One region of the Metabacillus litoralis genome, then DNA from elsewhere that is predicted to be linked to it. Evidence: riboswitches for the same ligand, from Rfam matches in the RefSeq annotation. Region 1 holds a riboswitch; each other region holds the start of a gene.

Region 1 (7,674 bases):
ACAAATGACTATTGCTTTATCTTCAGGAATTGCACTTTTCTTGGGCATTATTTTTATTCTTACTGTTGCACAATTTCCTGTGTTAGGACCATCTGTAGGACCGAATATTGGGTGGAGTGTTATTTTATCTATTCTTCTTTTTTCCATTGTTTATAGTTGGATATGGGTTACGGGAGTTACACTGGCATTAAATTTATTTCAAAAAAGGGAACTACGTAAAAAAGTTTAAAGTAAATTTCACCTTAACTGTTTGGTGTTTCATTCACCAAGCAGTTTTTTATTTTTTTCTCCCTTTCCTTCAAGTAATAAAATACCCAATAAAAGCTAATGACTATATATACTTACATAAGTTTTAGGTCGTAGTGGGAGGAAAAGATGGAAAATACTAATTTAAAGAAAGCCGAGAAAGGTGTATGGATCAGCATAGCCGCTTATGTTTTTCTATCTACAGTTAAGCTAATTTCCGGTTATATGGGAAATTCAGATGCCTTAAAAGCTGATGGATTAAATAACTTAACGGACGTCATTGCATCTGTAACTGTTTTAGTCGGACTAAGGTTTGCCCAAAAGCCTGCTGATGAGAATCATAAATATGGTCATTCTAGAGCAGAAACAATTGCTTCGTTAATTGCTTCGATCATTATGTTTACAGTTGGTATACAAGTTATTGTCGATGCTTTTAATAATCTAAGATCTCCGGCAGAGACTACACCACAGCTGTTTACAGCGTTTGTTGCTTTATTTTGTGCGATTTTCATGTTTTTTGTTTATCGATATAATCGTAATTTATCCAAAAAACTTGAAAGTAAGGCACTTTATGCTGCTTCACAGGATAACCGTTCTGATGCCTTAGTGAGTATAGGTGCCGTAATCGGGATTGTTGGAGCTTATTTAGGTTGGGGCTTTTTAGATCCTATTGTTGCAGGGATTGTGGGGCTAATCATTATTCATACTGCATACGGAATATTTAAAGAAGCTGTTCATGATTTAACAGATGGCTATGATGCGGAGAAATTAAAAGAAATAGAAGAAACGATTAAAAATACACCAGGAGTTACGTTCGTAAAAGATATAAAGGCTCGCGTTTCTGGAAATCAAACCACAGTTGATGCGATCGTTTTTGTGAAATCCACTCTTTCAGTAGTGGAGGGACATGGCATTACAGATAAAATCGAGGAAAGACTTCGAGATATGTATAATATTGAAAGAGTTCATATCCATATAGAGCCACACTAAGAAAGGGAAGAGCGGATTCTTCCCTTTTTTACTTTTTCTCATAAACATTAATTAATGATTCAAGAAACTCAAGTTGCAGCTCATATTGCTTAAAAATGCTTTGAAACGTTAACGAAGTGATCTCGTCAATCTCAATATATTGCTTTTTTGATCGCATTCCTTGTTTTTGTTGCTCGAGTTCCTTTTCGATGATTTGCTTTTGTGAGTGAAGTGCTTCAAGCACAGCATGTTTATCTAGGCTTGCAATAAAGCTCAACCCTGTATAAAGCTGTGTTGGTAGCTGAACAGAAGGGGCTGATAAAGATTCCTTCAACAAATTCACAAATTCTTCTTCACCTTTAGACGTGATTTTGTAGATGGCCTTCGTTCGATGTCCTGTTTGCTCCATTGAGTCAATCTCTACTAATTCTTCTTTTTCCATTTTCTTTAATGCATGATAGATGGAGCCAGGAAGGATCCCAGCCCAACGATCTGTTTGACTTACTTGTAAAACTTGTTGTATTTCATAGCCAGACATTGGCTTTGTTCGTAGAATGCCTAATACCATTAAACGTGCCACTTCTTTCACCTCAACGCAAAATACTCAATATTGAGTATTAGTATAGCATTATCCAATGTAAGAGGTAAAGAAGATTAGGCAAGCTTCTTTGATTTCTTACTCATTGTCGTTGTGCTCGACTCCCACTTGAATGTGTAAGTAGACAAGACTAGTGAGCCAATCATAAAAGCTAGTGGGATGATGAGTGCTAGAGTAATGCTTCCATCTAACGTAATAGCGTTTCTTAATCCTTTAACGTAATGTTCAAAAGGTAACAGTTTTCCAATTATTTTGACCCAGTCTGGTGCGTTTTGCAACGAATAGAACGACTGACTCATAAAAATCATCGGTAATTGTAGCAGGTTTGAGAACATATTGATTTGTCCTTCATTGTTCGCAAGGTTTGAAATAACAAAGCCTATACTTGTAAAACAAAGGGTGCCAATCACAATTAGTAGAAATGTTGTTAAGAAGGAACCAAAGGTAATATCAATTTGTAAAAACAACATTCCAAATCCCCAAACAACCATGTTCACGACTATCCCAATGACTGTTCTTGCAAGGATCATGATTGAAACAAATAACATCGTTGGCATTGGTGTGAGCTTTAAAAATTTGTACACGCCTTTATTTCGTTGAAAATGAACTTGAAAGGCAATTCCTTGCATACCCCAAAAAATCGTACTAATAGCGGTGACTCCAGAAACAATTTTGACCGGCATTTCACCATCATTGAAATAAAATCCTAATCCAATGATGAGGGCAAGTGGAAACATAAATGAATAGAACAACGTAATTTTATCTCTTAATGATGTCACTAACATGGATCGAAAAATTGTGTTTACCATGCTACTTCCTCCTTCGAAGTGAGTTTTAAATAAAGCGAATCAAGATTGTTGACTTTATATGTTTCACATAAGTGTAAAGCATCACCTTCAGCGATAACTCGACCTTGATCGATCATGATGATTCTTGTTGCTAGCTTGATAACTTCATCCATATCATGCGAACTAAACACAACTGTTTTTCCTTTTGTATGAAGGTTGCGAATGATTTGATGGATGTCTAATCGTGACCTTGGATCTAATGAAGCTGAAGGTTCATCTAGAAAGACAATGGTAGGATCATGAACAAGTACTGCAGCGATCGCCAATCTTTTTTGTTGACCACCAGATAATTTTGATGCATCGGTATGACTACAGTCGGCTAAGCCACATTGAGTTAGCAATTCCATTGTTTCTTCCTTTGATAACTGTATTTTATAAAATGCTGCAAACAGCTGTAAATTCTCAAGTGCGGTTAAGCCAGGGAAGAAGGGAACAGATTGAAGTTGAACGCCAATTTGTGTTTTATATTTTTCATCCCAATACCTAACGTTTCCTTGATCAGCTTTCCGCAACCCAACGATCATTTCAATGGTTGTTGACTTTCCGGCACCATTAGGGCCAATTACAGCAAGAATTTCATTTTTCTTAATGTCAAGTGTAATACCATTTACAACCTTTCTATTACCATAGCTTTTTTGGATATTATCCGCTTTAATATACGCCATTTAATCATTCTCCCTCGATATTTAATATTGTTTACTCAACGTTGATTATTTATCTTTGACTTAATAATAAGTCGTAACCATTGTGAAGTAAACAATAACAATTCGACATCGTTCGCTATACTCTTAGTTAATTATGGTAAAGAGGACTCATATATGTAAAAAAATAGCTATTTCATTTCTAGTAATAATAGACTATACTACTTTAAAAGAATATTTTTTGGCAAACTATGTGAAAGCATAGGACGCAAAGCCACGGGTCTACGCACAGCACGACAGCCGGGTTACATATCTTTACATAAAACTGCTGTGCTAAGCAGTTTTTTTGTTTTGTGTTGGCTTTCTTGTAATGAGATTCTAAGAATATTCAACTAACTTGTTTAATTAAATCGGTTTCTTAGAGGGATATATGGTTAGTGCCGACAGGTTTTAACACCATTTAGCGATAATTAGTAGGTGAGGACTCTGCAAATTTTATTTTTTAGTATAATGTATCTTATTCCGGCAACAATCTTTATTTTTCTGGCAGGTATGGTCTATAGTCATAATCGCCACAGTTCGAAGCATATGACATGTAGCTTATTATTTCTATCTTCGTCTCTCTGGTTTTCCGGAGTATTTACTGCTTCCCTAATTTTTCCTAAATATATTAATGAAATTGTTGTTTATTGGATAAATGGATCTATAGCCATTGGTGCTTTGTTATCCTTACATCTCATTTTAATGAATGCAAATATGTATAAGGGAAAAAACGGGAAATTCTTTAAGCTATTATTTATTCCAGGAATAGTTATGATCGCAACGATTCCAATTGATTCATGGATGTTAAAAGAGGTTGAAAATTCATTTATTCCGGGTCCTGGCTTAATTATATTATGGATTGTTGATTTTGCTTATCTTGCTGTAAACCTATTCTTAGCCGTAAAGGAAATGAAAAAGGGAAATCAAGCAGCAAAACTATGGTTCAGAGGAATGCTCTCATTTTTTGTATGGACAATAACGATGCTAGTGGGCTCCATTCTTTTACAGCATACGAAATTTAATTTTATCACTTTCTTGATTCCGCACGGTTCATTATTTTGGGCATACGCCATTTTCCTTAGTATGGCAAAATATGATTATTTATCATCGTATGAGAAACGATATAACATCTTGTTTCAGCGATCTCCACTTGGGATCCTCCTTATGGATGAAGATGCGATTGTTCATGAGGCTAGCCCTCAGGTATCCAATTATTTAGGTGTTAGTAACAAGGAACTTATTCAAAATTCGATCCTAACTTTTTTAAGTGGAGTTGATAAGGAAACGTTTATAAAAGCACATCAAACATTTTTTCAAAAACGAATTAGACTTACAAACGAAGAACTAACATTTGTGAATAAAGAAGGGCAAGAAATAATTTTATCGTTTGACTCCGATTTTATTTTACTAGAAGGAAAAACACTTCAGTTTGTTATTGTAAAAGATGTTACAGAAGCCAGAAACAAGGTGAAGCATGAGAATTATCTTGCATATCATGACACTTTAACAGGCTTATCAAACCGTGCTGCTTTTGAGATGAAAATTCAAGAGCTTATAAGCAGAAAAGAAATGTTTGACCTTGTTTTGCTAGATCTTAATAAATTAAAGAAAATAAATGATACATTAGGTCATCAAGCAGGTGATCATGCGATACGATACCTTGCAACAATTTTACAAGAAGCAGCTGGAAATGAGCATCATACCGCAAGACTAGGCGGTGATGAATTTGTTTTATTACTAACGATTGATAAAACAGAATCCATTATCAAACAAATCCGCAAGCAATTAGCTATCCCCATGAAACGATCAGATTCAGAACAAATAACTCTTTCGGCTAGTATTGGTATTAGTCGTTATCCTCTTGATGGAGAAATCATGGATGAACTATATAGTGTAGCAGATAAAAGGATGTATGAAGAAAAGCATGGTGTGAAGTTGAGAAAATGAATCTATTCAGGGCCGGAATCTTAGTTATCTAGTTAACTGGGGGTCTGGTCTTTTTTCATTTGTTTAAAGAGAATAGTAGTCTTACTTGTTTACAAAGCTAGATGGGTAAAGCACGTCCTGTCGGATAATGAACAACGAATGAGGGAAGGGAAGAGGTTGTACTGTCGTTGATCGAGTTAATGATAACCAATACTTTATTCGGAACAGCTATTAATGGTTTTCATAACCGTGATGAAGACCATAACTCCGATCAAAACCACCACAAATGGTCTTCATAACCTCGATGAAGACCATAACTCCAATCAAAACCACCGCAAATGGTCTTCATAACCTTCATGAAGACCAAAACTCCGATCAATACCACCGCAAATGGTCTTCATAACCTCGATGAAGACCATAACTCCGATCAAAACCACCACAAATGGTCTTCATAACCTCAATGAAGACCAAAACTCCAATCAAAACCACCGCAAATGGTCTTCATAACCTTCATGAAGACCAAAACTCCGATCAAAACCACCGCAAATGGTCTTCATAACCTCGATGAAGACCAAAACTCCGATCAATACCACCGCAAATGGTCTTCATATCCACAACAAAGACCAAAATTATTAATTTAAAACTAAAAAAGCTATTGTGCCAGAGCACAATAGCTTCATTATCTACTATATTAACACTTACATATAATCGTAAACAGAATCTTCAAAGTAGAGCCAGTGAAAATATTCGATTTGTGAATCATCCATTTCAGCAATTTCTTTTTCGTTGAATTTATGTTTTTTTAGTAAATCATTCACTTTGAAATCTCTAGCTTGTTGGCTCATTTTACATCCTCCTAATTTAAAGAAGTTACGCTGTGTAAACCTTTCCTGAACTTCTTGGTTTTATTATATATCTCAAAATGAGATTAAACCAATATTAATTTGAGATGATTTACCAGAAAATGATATAAAAAAGGGATGTAAACAAAATACCTATACGTTTAACTTTTTAATCAGCCTTTTGTCATGATATTTTCAAAGTTACCAAGAAAAAGGATTTACAATACAGCGAAATATAGGGAGGTATAAAGAACTACATAAAAATCATATCTGTTTTTTAAACGAGAATGTCTGAAATTTATATATCTTAAAATTCTGACAACATCTATCATGTAAAATTGTAAGGGTTTTCAAAATGGAATAAAGGGAGGGATACGTTCATCACGACAAGGCATAAGGCGACTATTTTCAATAACGAAAGGTAGTGAAATTATGAAAGGTAAGAGAAGAGGTAGGAAGCAGGCTGCAATCTTATTAAGTGCCATGCTAGTATTATCTAATTTTCCTATTAGTTTTCAAGCTGCAAAGGCAGAGGAAAATGTAGTAACGAAAAAATTTGATTTTGGAACCTCATCAAGTGCGGTAAAAGATGGATATAGCAAGGTTTCAGAGGAGTCCTCTTATAGCGAGGAAATTGGATATGGTTTTCAAGATCCATCCAAGGTCGTTTCAGGAGATAATGGCACTTCTGATGCTTTACAGTCCGATTTCATTTCAACACAAGAAACAAGTTTTAATGTAGATTTACCAAATGGAGATTATACTGTTTCCGTTATTGCCGGAGATTCGAAGGAAGCTACTAATATAGGTGTGAAAGCTGAAATCATACAAAAGGTTCAGGATACACCTGTTGCAGCAGGGGAATTTATAGACCGCAGCTTTTCAATTGCTTTAGTAGATGGACAATTAAATGTTGAGTTAACTGGAAGTAATCCAAAAATTAATGGCCTTGTTATTAAAAAGCTTGCTAAACGTGAAGCAGGTGATAAGCCTACCGTCTATATTGCAGGTGATTCTACTGTTCAAACATATGATGAATATTGGAAGCCTGAAGCAGGTTGGGGTCAGATGATTCCACGCTACTTTAATGATGACATTCTATTCGACAATCATGCGATTGGAGGAAGAAGTTCTAAGTCGTTTATTTTCGAAGGAAGATTAGATAATATTTTGACGAAAATCCGTCCTGATGATTATTTTCTTATTCAATTTGGACATAACGATGCAACGATCAGCAGACCTGAGCGATATGCATCAGTTCCGGATTATAAAAATTACTTAAAAACCTATATCAATGGAGCCCGCCAACGTGGTGCCACTCCAATCTTAGTTACACCTGTTGGCCGACGTGATTTCAATCCAGATACTGGCATTTTCAATGTGAGTTTTCCTGAATATGTAGAAGGTATGAAAGAAGTGGCAGCAGAACTAGACGTAGAGTTGGTTGATTTAAGTACACTTAGCCGTGAATATTATGACTCTATTGGACCTATTGGGACTCTTTCTGTATTCCTTCATACAGAACCAGGAATTTATCAAGCATTTCCAAATGGCTCACAAGA
Region 2 (7,674 bases), 2.1 Mb from region 1:
TCAGCAAATGCAGACACATCAACACGTTCCTCTTTTGTTAAGAAATGTAATCTTGCGCCATTATAGATCATTGTGCACACTTCAATAAAAGAGGCATCAAAAGACAACATAAAAAATTGTGCTAATACATCCGATGGAGAAATAGCAAATTCACGTTTCAATGCATAACCAAAATTAACAATGCTTTCATGGCGAATTTTTACTCCTTTTGGCGTACCAGTTGATCCTGAAGTATATATAATATAAGCAAGGTTAGAATTTTCAACAACGACCGTTGGCGCAGTATTCTCTTCTGAAATATCTTCAATAGATAGATAAGGAACGGCTGATTCTATCATTAAATTAGCTAAAATATCTTTTTGTTCTTTAGATGTTAGTACAAGCTTACTCGAGGAATCCTTAATAATATATTGATTACGTTCCTCAGGATTTTCTGGTGTTAATGGCACATACACTGCCCCAGACTTCATAACTCCTAGCATCGCAATAATTGCTTCAATACTTCGATCCATAAAAACCGAAATGTAATCGCCAATTCGAATTCCTTGTGAAATCAGATAATTAGCAACCATATTCGATTTCTCGTCTAAAGCCTTAAACGTAATTGTTCGATCTCGACCATCTGAAACAGCTATATGCTCTGGATACATGGTAGCTGTTTCCACAAAAACATTATGTAAGCCTATATTAGTAGGGAAAAATTGGTCTGTATGATTAATTCCTGACCATAAGTTCTCATCCTCTACTGATAGTACCTTCACAGGCTTTTGTTTGACTAATGTTGTCATCTATAAACACATCCTACTTATTTATTTGAAAATAACCTTAGTTTTTAAAATGATCCCTCTGCAAAGTTTTTAGCACCAAAAACCTATAGAGACTTTTTCCCTATAGGCCTAGTGAATAATAAAGAATTTTAAGTACTATACTTTTAAAGTTGATACAGCTTCTTCAAGAGTATCAATTACCTTTTTCATATCCTGTGCCGAATCAACAATTGTATCAAATGAAACCTTCTGGGCCTTGATACTATCTGTTAATGAAATAACTGTATCGCTATTTTGTGTTGTTAAATCTGTAAACTGTTCAAAAGTAGCTGTAATTTGTTGATTTTCTGCAGACATTTGTTCTGTTGCTGCAGATATTTCATCCATTTGAGCAGACACATTGCGCGCAGAATCAAGAATATCAGCAAAAAGAATTCCTGTCTCTTTTACAAGAGACACACCAGCGTTCGCGTATTTGACCCCATCATTAATTGAAATAACAGCTTCTTCTGTTTCTTGTTGTATATAATCTATCAATGATTTAATTTTTTCTGCAGAACCTTTTGATTGTTCAGCTAGCTTTTTCACTTCATCAGCAACAATTGCAAATCCTTTCCCATGCTCCCCTGCTCTTGCTGCTTCAATGGAAGCATTTAAGGATAAAAGACTTGTTTGCTCAGAAATACTTGTAATCAGACCAACAATCGAATGAATTTCATTAGAACGTTCATTAAGATTTCGAATAAGTTTTTCGGAGTTTTGAGACGATTGATTAATCAATCCCATTTGTTTTCCTACTTGATCAACTGAGTCACTCCCTTTCATTGCAAGACTCTCAGTTTCTTTCGATCCTTCACTAACATTAGAAATATTACGAGCCACTGTCTCTACTCCAGCAGACAATTGTTGTAATGAAGAGGAAATCTCATAAGCAGATCCACTTTGAGATTCAAATCTTCCTGACATTTCTGACACGTCAGTAGTAATACGATCCATTTTTTCACTAGTATTACTTACAGAAGTGAACAATGAGTCATAGTTACTTGACGTATTCTTCGAAGCAGATCCAATCGAATTAATTAAACTTCTTATATTATCAACCATCACATTAAAGCTTACTGCTACCCTACCTATCTCATCATTCGACTCTTTTAATCTCACATCGTAATTACCTGCTGTGACAGATTCGATCCCACTAGCAAGCTCACCGATCGGTTTATATAGTTTTCCTAATAAGAAATATTCCAGCACAGCAATAACTAAAACGACAATTAATAGAATAATTCCTACAGTCATTAAGATATTTCTTTGGCTATCGACAAAGCTTTGTGCATTAAAGTCCATTCCGTAATAAGCATAAACCTCACCATTTTCATCCACATATGGTTTGGCAACTGTAATCCAAGTTCCTAAACCATCTGAGTAAATATCAGAAACCACTATTTCCTTTTCAGCCGTAAGCTTCTTTACTAGCTTGACAATATTATCAGGCTGACCATACATATCCCCAACTGTTAAATCCGCTTCCGCTTTAAGTATGTCTAATAATTCTGTTGGTGAAGCAACTAAACTCGTTTCTGAACCATTTTCCAGCTCGGTACCAAAGATATAACCTTGTGCAACTGAAGGTTGGTAATTTGATAATTGATCAAAATGACTGATCAAACGCTGAGCAGCTTCACTACTCTCATCATCTGTTTCCATTACTTCCATTACATCTTTAGGATCAATATCCTGTGACCACGTTTCAACAGTTTGTTCAGCATCTGTTACAAGATTCTGTAACATAAACTTAGAATTAACAAAGTAACTTACCCCCGTTACTAAAATAGCAACTAAAGTAGTCGTGATGATACTAAATAAAATACTTTTTGTTTTTAATGATATATTAGAATACCATTTCTTCATTGTTGTACACTTCCCTTAACTTATTAATCAAATTCTATTGCGAAATAACAAAAAATTGCTACAAGTATTCTATCGGCTATATCATCAAATTGCTTAACTCTTTTAAAAATAATCTTTGTTAAACTTGGTTGGTGCTTTCACTGAAGGAAATCGTTTTTGCTGACAGTCAGGGAGTCTAATACCATTCACTTCAATCAACAAAGTAGAAAAATCAACATAAAGCTATAAAATAGCCTAAAAATAAAAAGCTACTTCAATAAGAAGTAGCCCAAAAGAATCACACAATCCCCGTAGTAATTGAATGAAATGCAACTGGCTGACTTATACTTATGTCTAGTATTTAGTCCCTATAGTTTTGCGTCCTATTTTTTCAAATAGTTTGCCTATATTAAATTAGATATATAGCCCTAAGTAATATATCATACTTTTCTCATAATTGGTATACGGAAATAATAATACTGAATATTCCGATAAATAAACGAAGGTGTCATAAGTATAGATTTTGGGACACCTTCCGGGTTATGGTATAGATGCTGTAGATGAATCTTCTGAAATGATTATGCATTAAAAGTAAAAAGGAGTGAGCATCAAGCTACACTCCATAAAGAGAACATTCAAGAAGATATTGAATTGTGCGTATCCACTTTAAGCTGTTTTGCTAATCAAACCGAGGTAACTAAAGAGATGTTACATTTCAAAGCAAACAGTGTTACATTAAACTATTAAAACATTACTGTCTAATTGAAGATCTACTAATTTACAACCCTTCTTGAATACATGGATGTATCATCGCCGTTAAATATCTCATTTTACGTTACACGGTAAAAATTAACAGACACGGCACTTAGCATAGATTTATTTTCTAGTGTCATAGGTGTAGCTTCATCTACCATAGGGGTAATCGTACTTACAAACAGTGATTTGCACAGCCAAGTGTATTTGTCATGTGAAACCTCAAACTTTGGGCAAGTTCTAGCATAACCAGTAGGTGGAAGTTCTTGTAAGTTTATGATCCCGTTGTTCATTACGTAGATAAGTGCGTTGTCATCTGTCTTTAGTGTATATTTAGCTTCTACTTCCATTATTCCATCTGCCCTAATTAACTGCCAGTCAGCTCCACCTGGAACAACTATTCCTTTTAGGTTTTTTCCTTCGAAAGTTCCTCCTGTTATCGGTGCTATATTCCGAATACCGGTTGAGACTGGGCCAATCTCTAATTCTTTGCTAATCGTCACATACGCATGAAATACAAATTCTAATCCAATCGATGACAAGATGAATCAACTCCTCCTAGTTAACTATTATGAAATAGACCCTCGCTTTTAATAGAGTACAAGCCGTAGCCCTCTTAGTTCATAAGGACCTTACCCGACAGGCAGTCCTGACCCTTTGCCAAGTGCTTGTTATTTTGTTTCGGCTATTTTTTCAACGGTAACGGTAGATATGCTGGATTTCTTGACTCTTTGATTAGTCTCAATAAGTCCAAAACTTATGATAGCTACGAGGAAAGTCGCTATCGCGGATACAATCATGACGAAAGAGAAACCATGGACGTCAGCTAAAGCACCTGAACCCCCTACAATAAAGGAACCAAAGATTTCGCCCACTCCAATAATAATAGCGACTGAAGTTGCAGTTAGATGTGGTGGTACCGTTTCTTGAGGAATGACATTAAAAAAAATAGGCGTTAGAGTTCCCAACATTCCACCGAATAACATTAAGAGGATAATCCCGAAAGTACTGACCGGGAAAAAGTATAAACCAAGTGGAGCTAATACTCCTAAAAGGGCGAAAATAATCAATGTCTTTTTTCTACCAAAATAATCTGAAAACATTGGTATACCAATCGTTGTAAGGATTCCCAAAAGCCCCATTGCAGACATTATCATTCCCATTCTTTCAATAGACATCTGCCCTACCGAAGTCAAAAATAGTGGTACATATGAATAGAAAATCCAAATACCTCCCATACCAAAAATTGCAATAAGCATGCAGAGAACATATTTCTATATTTGAAAATGTCGGTAAAACTTGTTTTTTGCTTTTGCTCAGTTTGGTGGATTTTGTCAGGACTTATTTCATTAGTAAACAGATATACTAGTAATCCTAAAATTAAACTAGGAATACTTATGATGACAAACGCCCAATGCCAATTAAGCATAGAAATAGTCTGAGTCACAAGAATTGGACCAAGAGCAACAGCGATAACAGCGACTCCCGCATTGACGATGCCTGCATTTCGTCCAAAGCGTCCCGGGGAAGATGCAGAAGCGATCATTAACATAGCCAACGGATAAATTGGTCCTTCACATACACCGACCAAGAATCGTATGATTAACAGAGAATGATACGAGTTTGCAAGCCCTGATAATGCAGAAAATACAGCGGTTGCCAGGATAGCTGCAATTAATAATGGCTTTCTTTTTCCAGTTTTGTCAGAAATCATACCAATTATAGGCCCTGAAATAGCAAATCCGATTGTTTGCCACATATTGATTTGTCCAACTTGCCCAGTTGTTAATTCCAAATCTCCCACCATAGCAGGGATTATATAGGACAATGCTGATCTATCTAAAAATAAGAAACCCCATGCAAAAAAGATAAGAATGACTAGTCGATACTCATAGAGACGTGATGAATTTGACAGTTGATTTTTCATCCTCTACCTTCCTTTCTTTTCTAGCTAACTTATTTTAAAAATACACATTTGCTTTTGTTAAAATTTAGGGTCAATCGGAGTTGCCATGTTTGACCGTGCTTCTATTATCTCCGCAGCATCAAATAAAGTATCTTCACGAAAACGTCTCCCTAAAAGTTGGACACCATTCGGTAATCCACTTGTTACAGAGGTAGGTACTGAAATAGCTGGGAATCCTAATACAGGAACAGACACCATTGGCCACTGGGCATTTAATAAGCGTTTACTCGCAGAAACACTTTCTATATCTTCATCTTGGAGAAATGCTTGCTCCGTTGAACTAGGGAAAAGAATGAGTGGATATTCTTCTAAGAACTGCTGCAACTGGGCAATAAGTGTACCTCGACGAGCATATCCTTGTTTGTATTTTTCAAGACTAGGTTTACCCCATAATTCTTCAGAAACTTTATAGACATACTCTAAATTCACATTAGCTGCTTTGTCCCCAAATTCTCCAATCATTGGTAAAATTCCACGTAAATCCTCTAAGAGAATTAAAAACCATAGTTTATATGCTTCATAGAATAATGGAAGTTCTACTTCTTCCACAATATAACCGGCATCTTTTAAATACGATGCTGCTGCATCTAGTTCTTGGTTTACGAGTGGATCTGGTTTAGCAACTCCTACATCACGTAATAACCCTACTCGAACAGGCCCTTTGAGAGGTTCACCGATCAGAGGTACTTGTGCATATATAGGATCACGAGTGTCAGGAGCTGACATGGCTTCAAGAGCTATTCTTAAATCCTTTACCTTGCGAGCCAGTGGTCCTTGTACACCCATCATCTGAACAGCCAGTGATGAGTCCACGTTTATAGGACCTGAGCCAGGGACGCGTCCAACAGTAGGTCTTATACCCGTTACTCCACATGCATATGCAGGGTAACGGATCGACCCAGCGATATCATTGCCATGTGCAATAGGTACCATCCCACTTGCTACAGCAGAGCTAGAGCCTCCGCTAGAGCCTCCTGGAGTTCTTGTAGAATCCCACGGGTTTAACGTACATCCATGTAAATCATTATTCGAAAACCACCTTAAACTAAATGAGGGTACGTTCGTTCTGCCAACAAAAATCCCCCCCGCTTTCCGTAAATTAGCTATTGGAGGGCTGTCTTGTGAAGCAATATGCCCTTTATAAGCAACTACCCCGTCTGTTGTAGCGTGGCCCGCATGATCCGTATTAATCTTACTGACAATTGGCACACCATGGAGAGGTCCGATTTTTTCACCGCGCAAAACAGCATGATCAGCGGCATCAGCCTCCCTAAGTGCTTCATCAGCAAGGACTTCGACAATAGCATTAATTTTTGGGTTGACTTGATTAATGCGTTCCAGACAGCTTTTAACTGTTTCGCGTGAAGAAAACAATCCGGTGCGAATTCCGTAAGCCATGTCACTTGCTGACCAGCTCCAAAGAGCATCTTGTCTATTTTTTGCTGGTATAGTATTGAGTTTTTCTTCTTTTTTTGGATACATTTACAGTACACTCCTTTAGTAAAATTAATTGGTAAGGATTATAACCACTTTATAGAAAACGCTTACAAAGTAATTATTGCATCACTTAGACAATTAAGGATATCACCCAAAAGGGTAATATTTTAAATACTTTTTCGTTTAATATTTGCATTATTCAGAAAAATGTGTGGATTTTTCTTCTCTTTAACGATAACATTTATTACATGATATTAATGGAAGGGGATGTATCCAAGGAATGTTAAGCAGGAAAGTACTTTCTGAAAATGAAAAAAGGTTTCAATTTATTGAAGAAATAATGAACCCACAAAAAGACTTTCGAGAACAAGTGCTCACTTCCTTCAATCAACTTTTCGGCTATCAAAAAAGTGTTTTTTGGCGTATAACTGAAACAGGAATTAATTCTACTAATCCAATTTTATTTAATATTGGAAATGAAGAAATGAAAGAATATACAGAGCGATACAGATTACGCGATCCAATCCTTAAATATCAAGATTCATTTATTAAGAACAATGTTATATGCTATAGTGATATTCTTCCTGATAAAGAATATAAACAAACAGAATATTATCATTTTCTTAGAAAGAATAAAAATAAAGACATCATTTTAATTTGCTTAAACGACGGGCAACGCCTAACGGGAATAATTAGTTTTCTGAGGTCGATCGAGGAAGAACAATTTACAACGTTGGACAAAACCAGGATGCTATTTTTATCTAAATATATATCGAAACTATTTGCAACTTCTAATAGACTTGAAGAGAGTGAGCTTCATTTTCACGCAATTAAAGAATATGCAAATCTCCTTCGTCTTGGAAT
Region 3 (7,674 bases), 280 kb from region 1:
TGACTCAGAAGGAAAACATTATCAACTGAATAATAAGGGTAAAAAACTGTTACAAAAGGCTGAAAAAAACAGCGTAAAAAAAATTGTTGTGTTAAGAGAATTATTAGAGGGGTGAGGGAATATGAAAAATAAAAAACATATCTTCTTAAGTGAAGTCACCACTCATATTAAATCAAAGGAAGCAAGAGAATATGTTACCAAAGAGCTAGATTTTCATTTAACACAAGGGAAGAAAGGATGGATGGAAAAGGGAATAGATGAATCAGAAGCTGAAGAAATGGCCATTGAACAGATGGGAAGTCCGATTGAACTTGGTAGACAATTTAATAAAATTCATCGACCGAGAGTAGATTGGTTGAGTATTATTTTGTTAGTAACAACTTTATGTTTAGGTTTTTTACCATTATTTCCACTAGGTTATATGGACGAAGGACATTTTATTACATATAAGATCGTCTTTACTTTTCTTGGAAGTTTAATAGCTATAGGTCTAATGCTATTTGATTATAAAAAGTTAATCAAGCTAGGATGGTTCTTCTATACACTAGGTATTTTGATGCTTTTCTCAATGTTGACCTTCACAAACACCACTATTGGTGGGCTTCCTGTTTTAAGAATTGGACCTATTACACTAGAAAGCTTGATGGCAGTACAATTTTTTTTCTTTGCATGGGCTTCATTTTTTCATAATAGAAAGTTAAAGGTGTGGCATTTTTCCTTATTATTTTTTGTTTCTACCTATTTGTTTCTTATTGCAAATAGTATAGCTACAACCTTCATATACATTGTCATGGTCATCTCTATGCTAGGATGGAGTAAATTTAATCGAAAAACAATCTACATTATTTGGGGAGGTATGATTAGTTTTTTATTTATAATAGCAGGATTATCCTGGAGATATATGCCTTTATATCTAAAAGATCGGATACTGGGATTTTTAACCCCTGAAAAATATGCAACAGGTGCTGGTTATCCTTATTTATATGCAAAAGAGTTCATTTATAATGCAGGCTGGTTTGGAAACTCAACAGGAAGTGAGTTTATTCCTCAGGCCCATACAGATTTTGTTTTTGTTACCTTTACTTATTATTACGGCTGGATGTTTGCCATGATCCTTGTCATTATTCTCTCACTATTCGTAGCAAGAATTGTCGTTGTTTTTCATCAAATAAATGATTCATATGGCAAACTTCTTCTTGTAGGGGCGGTAACACTTTATGCAGTCCAGTTGTTTAGTAATATCGGAATGGTATTTGGGATATTCCCTATGACTTCAATGTCCCTGCCGTTTATTAGCTACGGATTCATGCCAACTCTGTTTAATGCTGTTTTAATAGGAATCGTATTAAGCGTATATCGTCGTAAAAGCATAATTATAAGTAGCTAGAGTTAATGTGAAAAGAAACATTACGAGCCTAATTGTTTAATGATAAAATTGAGGGAAGACTTTGAAAATTAGGAGAATAATCAATGGAAAAAGTATCATTTGAAGATATTTATACGCTTGGAAAAATAGTGGCTGAAAATGATTTATATAGACACTTTCATTATCCTGAGATGTTAGTTAGATATGATAGTAATTTTATAGAGTTTAAGAAATTACCAACATTACCTGAATTTAAACCAGTTGAAAAGTACTTAAGGGAATATCATCAGAAAAACGGTCAAAAGCATGTTAAGTTTTATTTTCCTGCTAATCAAAAACCAACAACAGAACTTAATGCTTACCTGACGGATGAAGGCTATGAGATTGGGTTTATAGAATTATTTGCTATTCTACCAAAAGACTTCCCAGCATTAACGAATAATCCTGATATACAAATTCAAGCAGTGACAGAAAAAAACGTAGAATTATATCTTGCTCTCCAGTATAAGCATGATTTAGAGTATGGAAGTGAGTTTGCAAAACAAAAAAAAGACCTTATAAAACGTCAATTTAAAGAACCCTATATTCTGCAGGTCTTGGCGTATTATAAAGGAAATCCAGCAGGCTATGTTGATATCATTATCTCAAGTGAAACGGCAGAAATAGATAACCTAGCTGTTGAAGAAGAATTCCGAAACAAAGGAATAGCAAGTAGACTACAAAAATTTGTAATGGAAACATTTCCCGAAAAGACGGTAATTTTAATAGCAGATGGAGAAGACACTCCGAGAGAAATGTACAAAAAACAAAATTATCAGTATTGTGGATTTAAATATGAAGCTCAAAAAGTATACCAAGATTAGTTTTTAATCATGACATAAATGTTTAGGGAGCATTAATCTGAATTCAGGGATTAATGAGCCACACATACAGAAAAGAGTAGTATCTATGAAAATACTACTCTTTTTCATATTAATTGTCAGGAACATTTAAATATGAGAGATTATGAAGGATATCAAGTAGTAGGCTTTATGATTTAGGGTTGAGGGGAAAGTAGTTCAACGCTATATGAAAGAAAGGCGTATTTTACCAAATGTTGTTATACTTTTAGTGTATCAAAAATTAAAATAATGAGAGGTATTACAATGTTAATAGGTTATATTAAAGAAATTATTCGCCATCCTGTAAAATCCTTTTATGGAGAGAATGTACAAGAAACACAAGTTATGGAATATGGTTTATACGGAGACCGTAGTCATGCCTTTTTAGATAAAACGAGACAAGGGAAGTTTTTAACGATCACGCAGTTTCCTGAAATGGCTAGATATAAAGCAAGATTTGTTGGAGAGGAATCGCAAGAAGATTATCCAAATGTTGAAGTAATTACTCCGCAAGGCAAGGTGTTTAGCTGGGGAAATGAAGAACTCACGAAAGAAATAGAAGAAAAATCTAAGTGTAAAATTTCACCGATTACGTTTACCCCGTCACACGTACCATTAGGAGCAATCGAAGAAGAACATATTCAGCTGGTAACGGATGCCTCCCTAAATAGATTAAAGGAAATGTGGGGAAAAACAAATGTGGAACACAGACGTTTCCGACCGAATTTACTAATAGACTTGAATGAAAAAATTCCGTTTATTGAAGAGGAATGGTTTAACAGACAGATAAAAATTGGAAATGAAGTTGAAATAAAATTAAAAAGGCATTGCGAGAGATGTATGATTATTACAGTTAATCCTGAAAATGCTGAAAAGGATGCCACATTACTTAAAACGGTTGCAAAAGAAAGAAATAATCATTTTGGGGTTTATGCTTCTGTTACAAAAACAGGACGAATTCAAGTAGGTGATGAAGTCTTACTTTTAGATTAGGATTAGAGGTATGGCATTATACATACATAGTATACGCTGTTCATAGACGAATAGTTGGGATAAGAGTGCTCTGGTTTATGAGAGTTTGTATATTTAATTAAAATAAAAGAATCTATGGATTGTCGTGTAAGGATAGATTTCATCTTCATTAGGTGTAATGATCATGTATATTAGTGTATAATAATAAGAAAAATTTTCCAGTGGAAAAGGGTGGGAGGATCTATGGAGAAGATAGAATATGAATGGGTCAAACAAACACGTCAGATTTTGTTAGATCAGTGTAGAGAACTGAATAAAGAGGATATGACGAAAGAGTTTGATTTTGGTTTTAAGAGTATTAGAGATTCTCTTGTTCATGTGGCGGGCTGCTATCATGCTTGGTTAGGCTCTTTTGTCCTTTCAGAAACATCATCTCCTTTACTTGCAAAGGAAACTATTTATAAAATGAAAATAGATGATATTCAACGCTATTTTCAACAAGCTGATGACTATGTAGAGAAAGTTTTCGAACAATTCAAAAACAAACTTGATGAGTTTATTGAAAAAGAGCCTGCCTGGAAAGCTGGCAGTGGGGCTATAAGCAAAACTCCCCATCAATTACTTTTCCATTCAATTACACACGAATCGCATCATAAGGGACAAATAGTTGCAATGTTACGTCAGCTTGGTCGTGTTCCAGAAAATACAGACATATTAGGATTGCCTGAAAAAGAATTCTCTATATAAAAATTAAGAAGGTCTGGCTGCAAAATAGGAGGAGAATAATGGGAGTATCTATTAAATTGCTTCTATCTGACGAGGAAAAATCCCAGCTTAGAAGAGTAAAAGTTCGTGTAAATGAGTTATATACTTTTGATACAGAACAAATTGCACAAATGTTGAATATATCGAACACAAGAGCTAAAGCTTTAAAAGGTTTAGCAGAATTTCAAACTGTACCCTCTATTGGTTACAAATTAGCTGAAAAATTGGTTTATAAATTAAATATTTTTTCATTAACAGAAATCAAAGATAAAAATCCTGCTGCTCTTTTTGATGAACTAGAACAAAAGTTAACTGTATGGACTGACAGCTGTGTTGAAGATCAAATTCGCTGTGTTGTTCACTATGCTAATAACCCGAAATGCCATAAGCAATGGTTTGATTTCACTGAAGAGAGAAAAGCATATCGAGAAAAAGTGGGTTTCCCTGAAAACAGACCTAAAAATGCTTGGTATACGTAATAAAAAAACGATCATTTTTCATAAATGATCGTCTTCTTTATGTAAACAAAGTACTCTTTAGTTACATCGCGTCAAATGATAAAAATCCTATTCTTCTTCTTCTCCAATGTCATTTACGGTTTTCATTACCATTTTAATCATTTGGTATCCGCGGATCATTTGATTTGCGTCTTTTGGTGTGATTCCTTCTTTTTCTAACTGCTCAACTAATTTAATCCATTCATTACTCAATTCTAATCATTCCTTAAAATTTATCAATATATGATCGTTAAAAATCGTTATAGATGCCAAAATACAAATAAAACTTTAGTATTTTATATAACGATATGCTTCAAAATATCAGTGCTTATTGGACAATTACTATTTCTCTTGAACCATTGGCTAGTTTGTTCAAATCACTTTTAGCCTTCTCGTAGTCAGTAGTAAGATGGATGATAAAGTTCATTACATTATCATATTCTCCACGTTTACGAATTTCATAGAATACTTCTGGCTTTTCATGTTCAATGATTGTCACAAATGAGACTAAACAAATTTCTGATGCTGTGCTCTTCACTCTTAGAAATTGTTTAAGAAAATTAGTAAAATAAAATGATGATTCCTTTGAATCAGGGTACCTCATTAATAATTGATTAAATTTTTTAATTGCAGCTTGTATCTCAGTATCCTTCATAATAATCCCCCCATTAATAAATGGGTTACCAATCAATCATTATTTAATCTATAAACTATTGGCAACCCGACTGTCATAGTCTTTAAGACTTTAGACTCGTAGCTTTGCGTCCTTACCTTTCGATAAGTTTGCCTTTATCAACTATATATAGGATTTTAAAGACTTTTATCCTATATTTCAACAAAATTCTACAAAATTATTATTTCTTATTTACTATATCTTACTAACATAGCTTTATGTTAAAAAAGAAAGGGATTAATTGGTAAAATGGCGAATGTAAATATCAAATAGCATGATTATTTTTGGTGATATCAAAGTTAATTTTACATATTTTTTATAGGGGTTTTTAGAATGAATGAGAAAGAAATTATTTCAATTGTACAACAGGATAAATGGATGATGGAGATTTTAAGATCTGTAAAAATGTTAGGCTTACCGGATTGGTGGATATGTGCTGGATTTATTCGCTCAAAAATATGGGACACGCTTCATCATTTTAATGAAAGGACGAGACTTCCAGATGTTGATGTGATCTACTTTGATTCTACTAATATAAATGAAGTAGAGGAAAAGATGCTTGAGGAAAAACTAAAAACCATAATGCCAGATGTACCTTGGTCGGTAAAGAACGAAGCAAGAATGCATTTAAAAAGTAATTTACCTCCATATTTATCTTCTGTAGATGCGATATCAAAATTTCCAGAAACAGCTACATCTCTTGGCTTAAAGTTAGATGAAAAAGGCCATATAAAATTAATAGCTCCACACGGAATTAATGATGTTGTAAATTTAGAAGTCAAGCCAACACCTTTCTTTCTAGAATCAAAAGAACGTGTAGAGGTTTATGAAGATCGAATAGCGAAGAAGAATTGGCGATCTATTTGGTTTAACTTAAAGATACACCATATTAGGAACGATTAAATGTTTTTATATGATATTGAGTCTTAACTTAAGCTAAAACAGAGTATAAGTGATCTTAAATTGATTAAAAGAGGGATAGTTATGGATAAGTCTTATAAGATAGCTATAATTGGTGGGACGGGGAAGGTAGGACGTTATCTTGCTTCTAGAGCGTTAGAAAACGGTTATCAAGTCCGTATGCTTGTTAGAAATCCAGCAAAGTTAAGCTTCAGAGACGAAAGGATTGAGATAGTAGAAGGAAATGTGCAAAAATTGGAGGATATTCAAAAACTACTAATAGATTGTCAAGTAGTTATTAATTCTTTTGGCCAGCCAATCAGAGAGAAACCGATTTATAGTAATGTAACGGAAATGATACTTGAGGTAATGGCTGAATTACAAATTGATCGTTATATTGGGGTTACAGGTGGCTCTTTAACTATTAATGGAGATAAAAAGAGCTTTATGAATAGAGTGGGAGCAAAGATGTTTGAATGTATCTATTCTAATATGATGACCGATAAGAAAAAGGAATGGCAAATTCTTAGCCGTAACACGTTAATTAAGTGGACACTAATTAGGCTTCCATTTATAGTTGATGGCATGGAAAAGGGATTTATAAAAGAAAATCTATTAGATATGCCGGGTACTACAATAACAAATCAAGATATAGCGACTTTTATCATTAACCAAGTTAAAAGTCTAGAGTACATACAAAAATCACCCTTTATCTCAAATTAATAAAACCGGGTATACTGATTACTTGCGAATTTAGTGTCACGAAAAAGCTACATCAAAAATGGTAACTTTCTTATTTTTGTAAAGGTGGGCTATAAAATGAATGCAATTATTCGTTGGATTGTTTTTATTTTTCTTATTTTCATTGCTTTTCAGTTGGTAAACAAAGGACTAGAATTAAGGTCGTTTGGAACAAATATTGATGGTGATGGTATCGGAATCCATTTTTTAGGATTTTAATGATAGAGTATCGGAAGGGAATATTTCTACATACGCAGTGGGCTTCTTTGTTAGTAGTATGATTACGTTGCTTGTTGCCTTTGTTTTTCTAGGAAAAACAAGTAATAATAATGGACGAAAAGTAAACAAGACCTAAAAACAAAGTACCTCTGTTATAAAAATCCCAGAACCTACACTCCGACTTTTGGACTGTTTACTCATTTACTGAATCCTCAATGGATACTCATCCGTATAAAAGGGGAAGGGGGTATCATCTTTGATAATGAAGATAAGGAAATTTTTTGGTGTCCTTTTGTTGATCATCTCAGTCATTTTTGGCGCTGTATCAATTGGATTGGGTTATGGAGAACCCGTTGTTATAACACTTATTATGTATTTAATATTAGGGATCTTCCCCTTAATTCTTGCACTTTTATTATTTAAAGGAAAATCAGCTATTAAATTTAAGGTATCTAATTTACGCTCTTTGTTTGTTAATCAAAGAGTGCGAGTATATGTATTAATCACCATCATAACCCCGATTTTACTTAATTTTGTAGATTCATTGGGTCGCAATAAACTGGAGCGACTAGCAGGTCCAGGGAATATTTATTTTGCAAATATTTCAGAAGGATGGTTAGGTTATACGATTGTATTTGTTTCACTTATAACATTTATGTC
Region 4 (7,674 bases), 1.3 Mb from region 1:
GGAAATGATTCGCAATCATACAGATTTAAATAAGAAACAAGCGAATGCTAAGGCAGCCGAAATGCTTGAAAAGGTTGGGATTCCAAGAGCAAATCAAATCTTAACTGAGTATCCGCATCAGCTTTCTGGTGGGATGAGACAGCGGGTAATGATTGCAATGGCTCTTTCTTGTAATCCCAAATTACTTATCGCAGATGAACCAACAACTGCCCTTGATGTGACAATACAAGCACAAATTCTTGACTTAATGAGAACACTTCAAAAGGAATTTAATACAGCAATCATGTTAATTACGCATGATTTAGGGGTTGTAGCAGAAGTGTGTGATAGAGTCATTGTTATGTATGCTGGTAGAGTTGTTGAAGAAGCCACAGTTGCTGAAATTTTTAATAATCCAAAGCATCCGTATACGAAAGGATTGTTAGAATCGATCCCTAGTTTATCGGACGAAAAAGACCGTTTACATGCAATTCCAGGTTCTGTCCCATTGCCTGAAGAAATGCCAGCAGGCTGTCGATTTGCACCAAGATGTGCACATGCAACAGAGTCTTGTTATCAGTTGATTCCACCAAGACTAAAAATATCTGACAATCAATTTACATGTTGTTGGCTTTATAGTGAGGACGGTGGCGTAGGGTGATGGAGGAATTATTAACAGTTAAAAATCTTAAAAAATACTTTCCTATTAAAAAAGGAATTTTAAGTAGAGAAGCTGGCAGTGTAAAGGCTGTAGATGATGTGACATTCTCATTATTTGAGGGTGAAACATTAGGTCTTGTAGGGGAAAGTGGTTGTGGTAAGTCTACACTAGGTAGAACTGTTCTTCAATTGTTTAAGCCTACCGAGGGAGAGGTCCTTTATAAAGGTAAAAACATATCTAACATGTCTTTTAAAGAACTAAGACCATATAGAAAAGACATGCAAATGATTTTTCAAGATCCTTATTCTTCTTTAAATTCACGAAAAACAATCAAAAGTATTTTGATGGAACCATACCAAATTCATTCATTATATAGTAATAAAGAGCGTGAAGAAAAGGCAGATGAAATGCTCGAGAAGGTTGGCTTAAATAGATTATTTGCCCATCGATATCCACATGAATTTAGTGGTGGTCAGCGTCAGCGAATAGGAATTGCGAGAGCTTTAATGCTAGAGCCCGATCTTATTATCGCAGATGAACCTGTTTCCGCATTAGATGTTTCTGTCCAGGCACAAGTGTTAAACTTAATGCGTGATCTACAAGAGGAATTTAAGTTAACCTATTTATTTATTGCTCATGATTTAAGTGTTGTTAAGCATTTTAGTACAAGAGTTGGAGTTATGTATCTTGGCAGAATGGTAGAGTTATCCGATAAAGAAAACTTATATAAAGCACCTCTGCATCCTTATACACAGGCATTGTTATCAGCAGTTCCTGTCCCTAAAGTAGGTGGAGCAAGAGAGAGAATTATTTTAAAGGGTGATGTTCCTAGTCCTGATAATCCGCCTAGTGGATGTGCTTTTCATACAAGATGTGCACAGTGTATGCAAGTTTGCAAGGAGGAGCGACCACAACTGAAGGAAGTGGCAACGGGACGGTATGTTGCGTGTCATCTTTATTAATTAAATTCTTCAAATAATAAGCAAAAAGGCTTCAATTCCAACTATGGATTGAAGCCTTTTTTGTTTCCTCTATGTTCTTAAATAATCTCTATTGTTCACAAAATGTTCACTTACGAGGAATTTTTATAATCGATATACTTACAAAAGCACAAACAACAGGAAGGATGAGTAATTTGCCAACAACGAAAAAAGAGGGGATTTATTTTGGTTTGATGATGTGTACCGGTATGGTCATTGTGATGGGGATTTATAATATGATTCTTACTGGAATGCTTGGAGAAATTTCATTTATAGAAGGACTTGTTCAACTTTTAAGTGCATTTATTGTAGCATTGTTACTTGATTTATTTTTAGTTGGTCCTTTTGCGAAGAAGATTGCCTTATCTTTGCCATTTGATAAGTCTAAGAAAATTTTTATGATCCTGTCTATTTCATTCTTTATGGTGCTGGGTATGGTCATTTTCATGTCACTTTATGGAGTAATTGCTGCTTATTTAACGAACGGGCTATCAACAGATTCTTTTTTACAAAGCTACCTGTCTACAGTAGCTAAGAACTTTGCTTTAGCATTTCCGCTTCAGCTTATTGTTATGGGGCCACTTGTTCGATTTTTGTTTATGAAGTTTGTTAAAGGTGAAACAAGAAGCATGGTGGAGTCAGTGTAAAGGACTACAAAGGTAAGCAGGCTAATTCTGCTTGCTTTTTTAATTTGTAAAGGGAAACTCGTAAGTTAAAGTGGTTTCATGGCAACTTGTACATAGATTGGGGAAAATTTAAAAGAAAAAAATATATTGAATTATTTTCTTTTTCGTATAATAATATATAGGTACATTTAACTAGTCTTTTAGACTTATTGATGTCAATTAGGCAAACTTATTGAAAAATAAGGACGCAAAACTATGGGTCTAAGGCTATAGCTATGATTGCCAAGTTACAGAATCAAACAAAAATGTATTGTTTCTTTTGGTTATTCATCTAGACCACACATGACAAAGAGGAGAGGCAATATTATGGCAAGTGGAAGTTATCAAATGAAAGTAAATTCAAGCACGAAGATTTTTGATATGTTTGTCGGAGGAACATTTACACCTACTGATGTGCAAAACTTCGTCAGAGATTATAACAATGAAGTGAATCGTATCAATGCTAGCGAGTATGTGCTAGAAATAGATTGTACTTCTATGGATCTTTTAAAACCTGAAATGATTCCAAGCTTGGAGAGTTCTTACAGAATGTACAAGGAATCAGGATTCAAAAAAGTTGTTTTTAATATTAATGGAAATGCAATATTAAAGCTACAATTAAGCAGGCTAGCTAGAAACACAGGTTTAACCAACGCAGAAGTTAGAGAAGTCTAATAATTATGAGAGAAACAGATACTGTTTCTCTTTTTTTTGGAAACAAAATGTAATGCATAAGGAGAAGATATTTGGTGCATTAATGTAGTTTTCTTGTGCTTTAAAGAAATTCATCTTATTAACTAAAGTGAATCTTTGATTCGAGTAAGAAGTCGCTTTCATTTTAACATTACTTTATTTGAAAGCGATTGCTAATATGTAAGTAACTTAAGAAATTCGAACTACAATCTAGTCATTAGTTACTATATGTTTAATTAACTAAGTATTTGAGTTTATAGTTTTAAAAGTGAAGTAATATAGGTTAAAGATGAAACCGCTACAATTGTGAAATCAACAAGTAAAGGAGTGTAATAAAATGGAGACAGCAAGAAATTATGATTTGTACTATGAAAGTACTCAAAAAACAGAATTGAAAAAGAGAGAAACAGCTTCTTATATTGGAGGTGGATTAGGCAACTCTTTACTATCTGGTCTTATTAATGTTTATCTAATGATTTATGCAACAGATGTTTTTGGAGTATCAGCATTAGCAGTAGGTTCAATCTTCTTTATTGCCAAAATTGTTGATGCCATTTCAGATCCAATTGCTGGTATCGTTGTAGATCGAACAAGAACACGATATGGTAAATTTAGACCTTATTTAATAGTAAGTAGTATCATCTGGGTTGTATTAACAATTCTTCTCTTCAATGGTCCAGATCTTTCTGATTCAGGGAAATTCACTTACTTATTAGTATTCTATATTTTATGGGGACTAGCATTTACATTTTTCGATGTTCCATATTGGAGTTTCTCAACTGTCATGACACAGGATGAAACAAAACGAACAAGATTAGTATCGATAGCCCGTGTTTCAACACTTGTAGGATTAATTCTTCTAATGCTAGTAGGAGGGCCAATTGTAGCTTATGTTGATGGAATAAATCCGGGTAGAGGTTACTCAAATTTAGCTATTTATGCATCTGTTTTAGCACTAATCTTTATGTTAGTTATGGCCTTTACATGTAAGGAAAGAGTTAAATCTAGTAATGAGACGATTAGTTTAAAACAAACATTGGCTTATTTGAAAATGAATAGACCTTTACAGCTAACGCTATTAACTGCTTTCTTAGGACTATCAATGCCAATTTCTCAATCACTTTCAGTCTACTTTGCTGTTAATAACTTAGGTAGTATTTCATATATGACGATGTTAAATGTACCTGCGTTGGCAATTGTCTTTTTAATTCCAATTATCGTGCCAGCTTTAACAAAGCGATTTGAAAAGAAATATATCTTTCTAACATGTTCAATTGCAAATGCTGTAGTTCTTTTAAGTTTATTCTTAATTGGCTATGACAACTTACCACTTGTTTTTATTTTAAATGGTATCACCTTATTATTTGCTTTAATTAACTCAACAATCGTTTCATTGTTAATTGCAGATTCCATTGACTTTGGGGAATGGAAAACTGGAAACCGTTTTGAAGCTATTTCCTTCGCAGTACAATCTTTTACAAGTAAGTGTCAAGGAGCAATAACAGGGTTAGTAGTTGGTTTTATCTTAACCTTTATTGGATATCAAGCTGCTTCACAAAGTCAAACTGCAGAAACAGTTAATGGAATATTTGCTGGATTTACGCTAGCTCCAGCTGTAATCGGTATCATTGCAGCCATTCCAATTCTTTTCATCAAATTCTCTGGTAAAGTTCGTGAAGATGCCATTGAGGAAATAAAACAGAGACGCCAAGTCTAAATACAATAACCTACTGTGGAGAGACTATTCTCCGGAGTAGGTTATTTTCATTTTTGAAAAGACCTGCACAGTAATAAGGTTGGTTTTATTGACATCATTCTACAAATATCGGGAAGTGACAGGCACTTCTAACTCCAATAACGCTCTAACCGCATACGATTGATATCGATCTTTTTTTGTAATAATTCCAAGCTCCCACATTGGTGGTGAGGCTAAGGGGATCATCTTAATAGACTGGCTATCCATTTTTTCATAAATTGATTTTGGAAGGAGTGTTATTCCTAATTCAGCTCCGACTAGTTCAGTGATCAAATCCCATTGAGAGCTTTCATAAGCGATATTTGGATGAAAACCTGCTTCCTTGCAATGGTTAATGATGAGCTCATGTAAGGCAAACTCTCTATTAAATAAAATAAAGTTTTCTTCAGCTAATTGTTGGAGGTTAACTTTCTTTTCGTTTGCCAATGTGTGAGATTTGTTGGTATAAAGCATAAATTCTTCATTAATAAACGGTGTGATATTGAACTTGCGAGCATCAGTTGGTAAGACGATCATCCCGACATCAACTTGCCCCTCTTCTACTAAGTGTTCAATCCTCTTAGCACCAAGTTCGATTAATTCTAAGGAAACCTCAGGATAAAGCTGTCTGAATTTCTTTGCAATAGTAGGAAAGAAAAGAGTTCCGATTAAAGGTGGAATTCCGATTTTAATTTCTCCGGTTGGGAGATTCATTAAATCATCTAATAATCTAGAAAGTTCGTCTGTGCTTCCTAAAATTTTAAGAGCTTGTTTATAAACAATTTCTCCAGCATCAGTCAGCATCAGCTTACGCGTTGATCGTTCGAATAATTCTACCTTTAGTTCTGACTCCAGTTTTTTAATGGATTTGCTTAAGGTAGGCTGTGAAATATAAGTGTTTACCGCTGCTTTTGTAAAGCTTCCATAGTTAGCAACTTCAGTAAAATAACGAAGATCTTTTAATTCCAAGCTCATCACCTTTTATTCTGATTTGTAATAAATTTTATAACTATTATTCATTTTACTCATAAGTTAGATTGCTGTAAATTAATAAGTAAATATAGAACAAAGCTTCAGAATAAACTCTTATTAAGGGGGGAACTTGGAGATGAGTCAAAATGAGGTTGTAATTGTAAGCGCTTTACGAACTCCGATAGGACAGTTTGGCGGAAGCTTGAAAAATATAAGTGCTGTTCAATTAGGTTCAATTGCTATTAATGCGGTGATGGAGAGAGCAGGAGTTAATGGAGATATGATAGATGAAGTGATTATGGGGAATGTGCTTCAATCAGGACTTGGTCAGAATCCAGCAAGGCAAGCAGCGATAGGAGCAGGTTTGCCACAACATGTTTCCAGTTTCACGATTAATAAAGTGTGTGGCTCTGGATTAAAGGCTGTTCACTTAGCTTCACAAGCAATTTTAACAGGTGACGCCGAAATCGTCATTGCTGGTGGAATGGAAAATATGAGTCAAGCGCCTTACCTTACAATGGGAGCAAGAGAAGGTTACAAAATGGGTGATCAAAAGATGATCGACAGTATGATTCATGATGGATTGTGGTGTGCGTTTAACGATTATCATATGGGGATTACGGCAGAAAATATTTGTGATCAATACAACTTATCACGTCAGGAACAGGATGAATTTGCGGCATGGAGTCAGGAAAAAGCAGAAAAGGCTTTGAAAGAAGGAAGATTTAAAGATGAAATCGTGCCGGTTACGATCCCGCAACGCAAAGGGGAACCCGTTCTATTTGATAAGGATGAATATGTTAAGCCTGGGACAACTGTTGAAAAGCTGGAAAAGTTAAGACCTGCATTTAAAAAGGATGGGAGGGTAACAGCTGGTAATGCTTCGGGAATTAATGATGGTGCTGCTGCAGTACTAATGATGAGTGCGCGCAAGGCTAAAGAACTTGGTATAAAGCCTTTAGCAGCGATTCGAGCAAATGCAAGTGCTGCCGTTGATCCGGGTATTATGGGAATTGGTCCAGTTCCGGCAACTAAGAAAGCATTAAAGAAAGCTAGATTAAGAGTTGAAGATTTAGATCTTATTGAAGCTAACGAAGCTTTTGCAGCACAATCGTTAGCAGTAGGAAAAGATCTTCAATTTTCAAAAGATAAATTAAATGTAAATGGAGGAGCTATTGCATTGGGACACCCGATTGGAGCGAGTGGAACAAGAGTATTAACGACACTTATTCACGAACTGAAACGTCGCAATGGCAAATATGGATTGGCAACATTATGTATCGGTGGCGGTCAAGGTGTTTCAACGATTATTGAAGCCTATTAAGAGAGAGGGGTATAGAGGATGAAGAAAATATTTACAAGCTTTGAAGAAGCGGTTGCAGAAATTAAAGATACTATGACATTAATGGTCGGTGGTTTTGGATTAGTTGGAATTCCTGAAAATCTTATTAAAGCTCTTCGTGATAAAAATGTAAAAGATTTAACGGTTATTTCGAATAATTGTGGTGTAGATGATTGGGGACTAGGTTTACTACTAAATAATAAACAAATTAAAAAAATGGTATCTTCTTATGTTGGAGAAAATAAAGAGTTTGAGAGACAAGTATTAAGTGGAGAATTAGAAGTTCAACTTACACCCCAAGGTTCGTTAGCAGAAAAAATTCGTGCAGGTGGAGCAGGAATCCCAGCGTTCTATACGCCAGCTGGTGTAGGAACACCTATTGCAGAAGGAAGAGAAACGAGAGAATTTAATGGAAAAGAATATTTATTAGAAGAGGCTCTTACCGCAGACTTTAGTTTAATAAAAGCTTGGAAGGCTGATAAATTAGGAAATGTTATTTACCGAAAAACGGCACAAAACTTTAACCCAATTATGGCTGCTGCAGGAAAAGTAACCATTGTAGAGGTGGAAGAAATTGTAGAAGTAGGTGAGCTTGATCCAGATGCGATTCATACGCCAAGCATTTATGTTCAAGGACTTATTGTTGG

Evidence for each region. A riboswitch is a leader RNA that binds a small molecule or an ion and turns the genes downstream of it on or off. The one in region 1 is predicted to bind cyclic di-GMP.
Region 2: another riboswitch for cyclic di-GMP. It lies ahead of D9842_RS22090 (methyl-accepting chemotaxis protein); the one in region 1 lies ahead of D9842_RS06385 (sensor domain-containing diguanylate cyclase).
Region 3: another riboswitch for cyclic di-GMP. It lies ahead of D9842_RS07635 (hypothetical protein); the one in region 1 lies ahead of D9842_RS06385 (sensor domain-containing diguanylate cyclase).
Region 4: another riboswitch for cyclic di-GMP. It lies ahead of D9842_RS00240 (hypothetical protein); the one in region 1 lies ahead of D9842_RS06385 (sensor domain-containing diguanylate cyclase).

Annotation. Positions count from the first base shown of each region.
Region 1 is NZ_CP033043.1:1,333,395-1,341,068, reverse strand. Features, by position in the region: gene D9842_RS06410 (hypothetical protein) at 1-229, shown strand, start outside; gene D9842_RS06405 (cation diffusion facilitator family transporter) at 376-1,236, shown strand; gene D9842_RS06400 (PadR family transcriptional regulator) at 1,265-1,795, opposite strand; gene D9842_RS06395 (ABC transporter permease) at 1,870-2,622, opposite strand; gene D9842_RS06390 (ABC transporter ATP-binding protein) at 2,616-3,326, opposite strand; cyclic di-GMP riboswitch class I at 3,536-3,615, shown strand; gene D9842_RS06385 (sensor domain-containing diguanylate cyclase) at 3,780-5,291, shown strand; gene D9842_RS25720 (hypothetical protein) at 5,969-6,115, opposite strand; gene D9842_RS26490 (rhamnogalacturonan lyase family protein) at 6,545-7,674, shown strand, end outside.
Region 2 is NZ_CP033043.1:4,511,214-4,518,887, reverse strand. Features, by position in the region: gene D9842_RS22095 (non-ribosomal peptide synthetase) at 1-788, opposite strand, end outside; gene D9842_RS22090 (methyl-accepting chemotaxis protein) at 924-2,675, opposite strand; cyclic di-GMP riboswitch class I at 2,980-3,069, opposite strand; gene D9842_RS22085 (DUF3237 domain-containing protein) at 3,485-3,949, opposite strand; gene D9842_RS22080 (MFS transporter) at 4,079-4,645, opposite strand; gene D9842_RS22075 (MFS transporter) at 4,600-5,334, opposite strand; gene D9842_RS22070 (amidase family protein) at 5,392-6,855, opposite strand; gene D9842_RS22065 (response regulator transcription factor) at 7,091-7,674, shown strand, end outside.
Region 3 is NZ_CP033043.1:1,614,071-1,621,744, reverse strand. Features, by position in the region: gene D9842_RS07665 (PadR family transcriptional regulator) at 1-115, shown strand, start outside; gene D9842_RS07660 (FtsW/RodA/SpoVE family cell cycle protein) at 122-1,387, shown strand; gene D9842_RS07655 (GNAT family N-acetyltransferase) at 1,471-2,229, shown strand; gene D9842_RS07650 (MOSC domain-containing protein) at 2,512-3,240, shown strand; gene D9842_RS07645 (DinB family protein) at 3,463-3,966, shown strand; gene D9842_RS07640 (helix-hairpin-helix domain-containing protein) at 4,005-4,463, shown strand; gene D9842_RS25755 (hypothetical protein) at 4,551-4,694, opposite strand; gene D9842_RS07635 (hypothetical protein) at 4,810-5,136, opposite strand; cyclic di-GMP riboswitch class I at 5,194-5,279, opposite strand; gene D9842_RS07630 (nucleotidyltransferase family protein) at 5,488-6,057, shown strand; gene D9842_RS07625 (NAD(P)-dependent oxidoreductase) at 6,139-6,777, shown strand; gene D9842_RS26265 (hypothetical protein) at 6,874-7,014, shown strand; gene D9842_RS07615 (MFS transporter) at 7,271-7,674, shown strand, end outside.
Region 4 is NZ_CP033043.1:51,102-58,775, forward strand. Features, by position in the region: gene D9842_RS00225 (ABC transporter ATP-binding protein) at 1-640, shown strand, start outside; gene D9842_RS00230 (ABC transporter ATP-binding protein) at 640-1,602, shown strand; gene D9842_RS00235 (DUF2798 domain-containing protein) at 1,776-2,267, shown strand; cyclic di-GMP riboswitch class I at 2,459-2,541, shown strand; gene D9842_RS00240 (hypothetical protein) at 2,613-2,960, shown strand; gene D9842_RS00245 (MFS transporter) at 3,316-4,695, shown strand; gene D9842_RS00250 (LysR family transcriptional regulator) at 4,795-5,682, opposite strand; gene D9842_RS00255 (acetyl-CoA C-acetyltransferase) at 5,822-7,009, shown strand; gene D9842_RS00260 (CoA transferase subunit A) at 7,028-7,674, shown strand, end outside.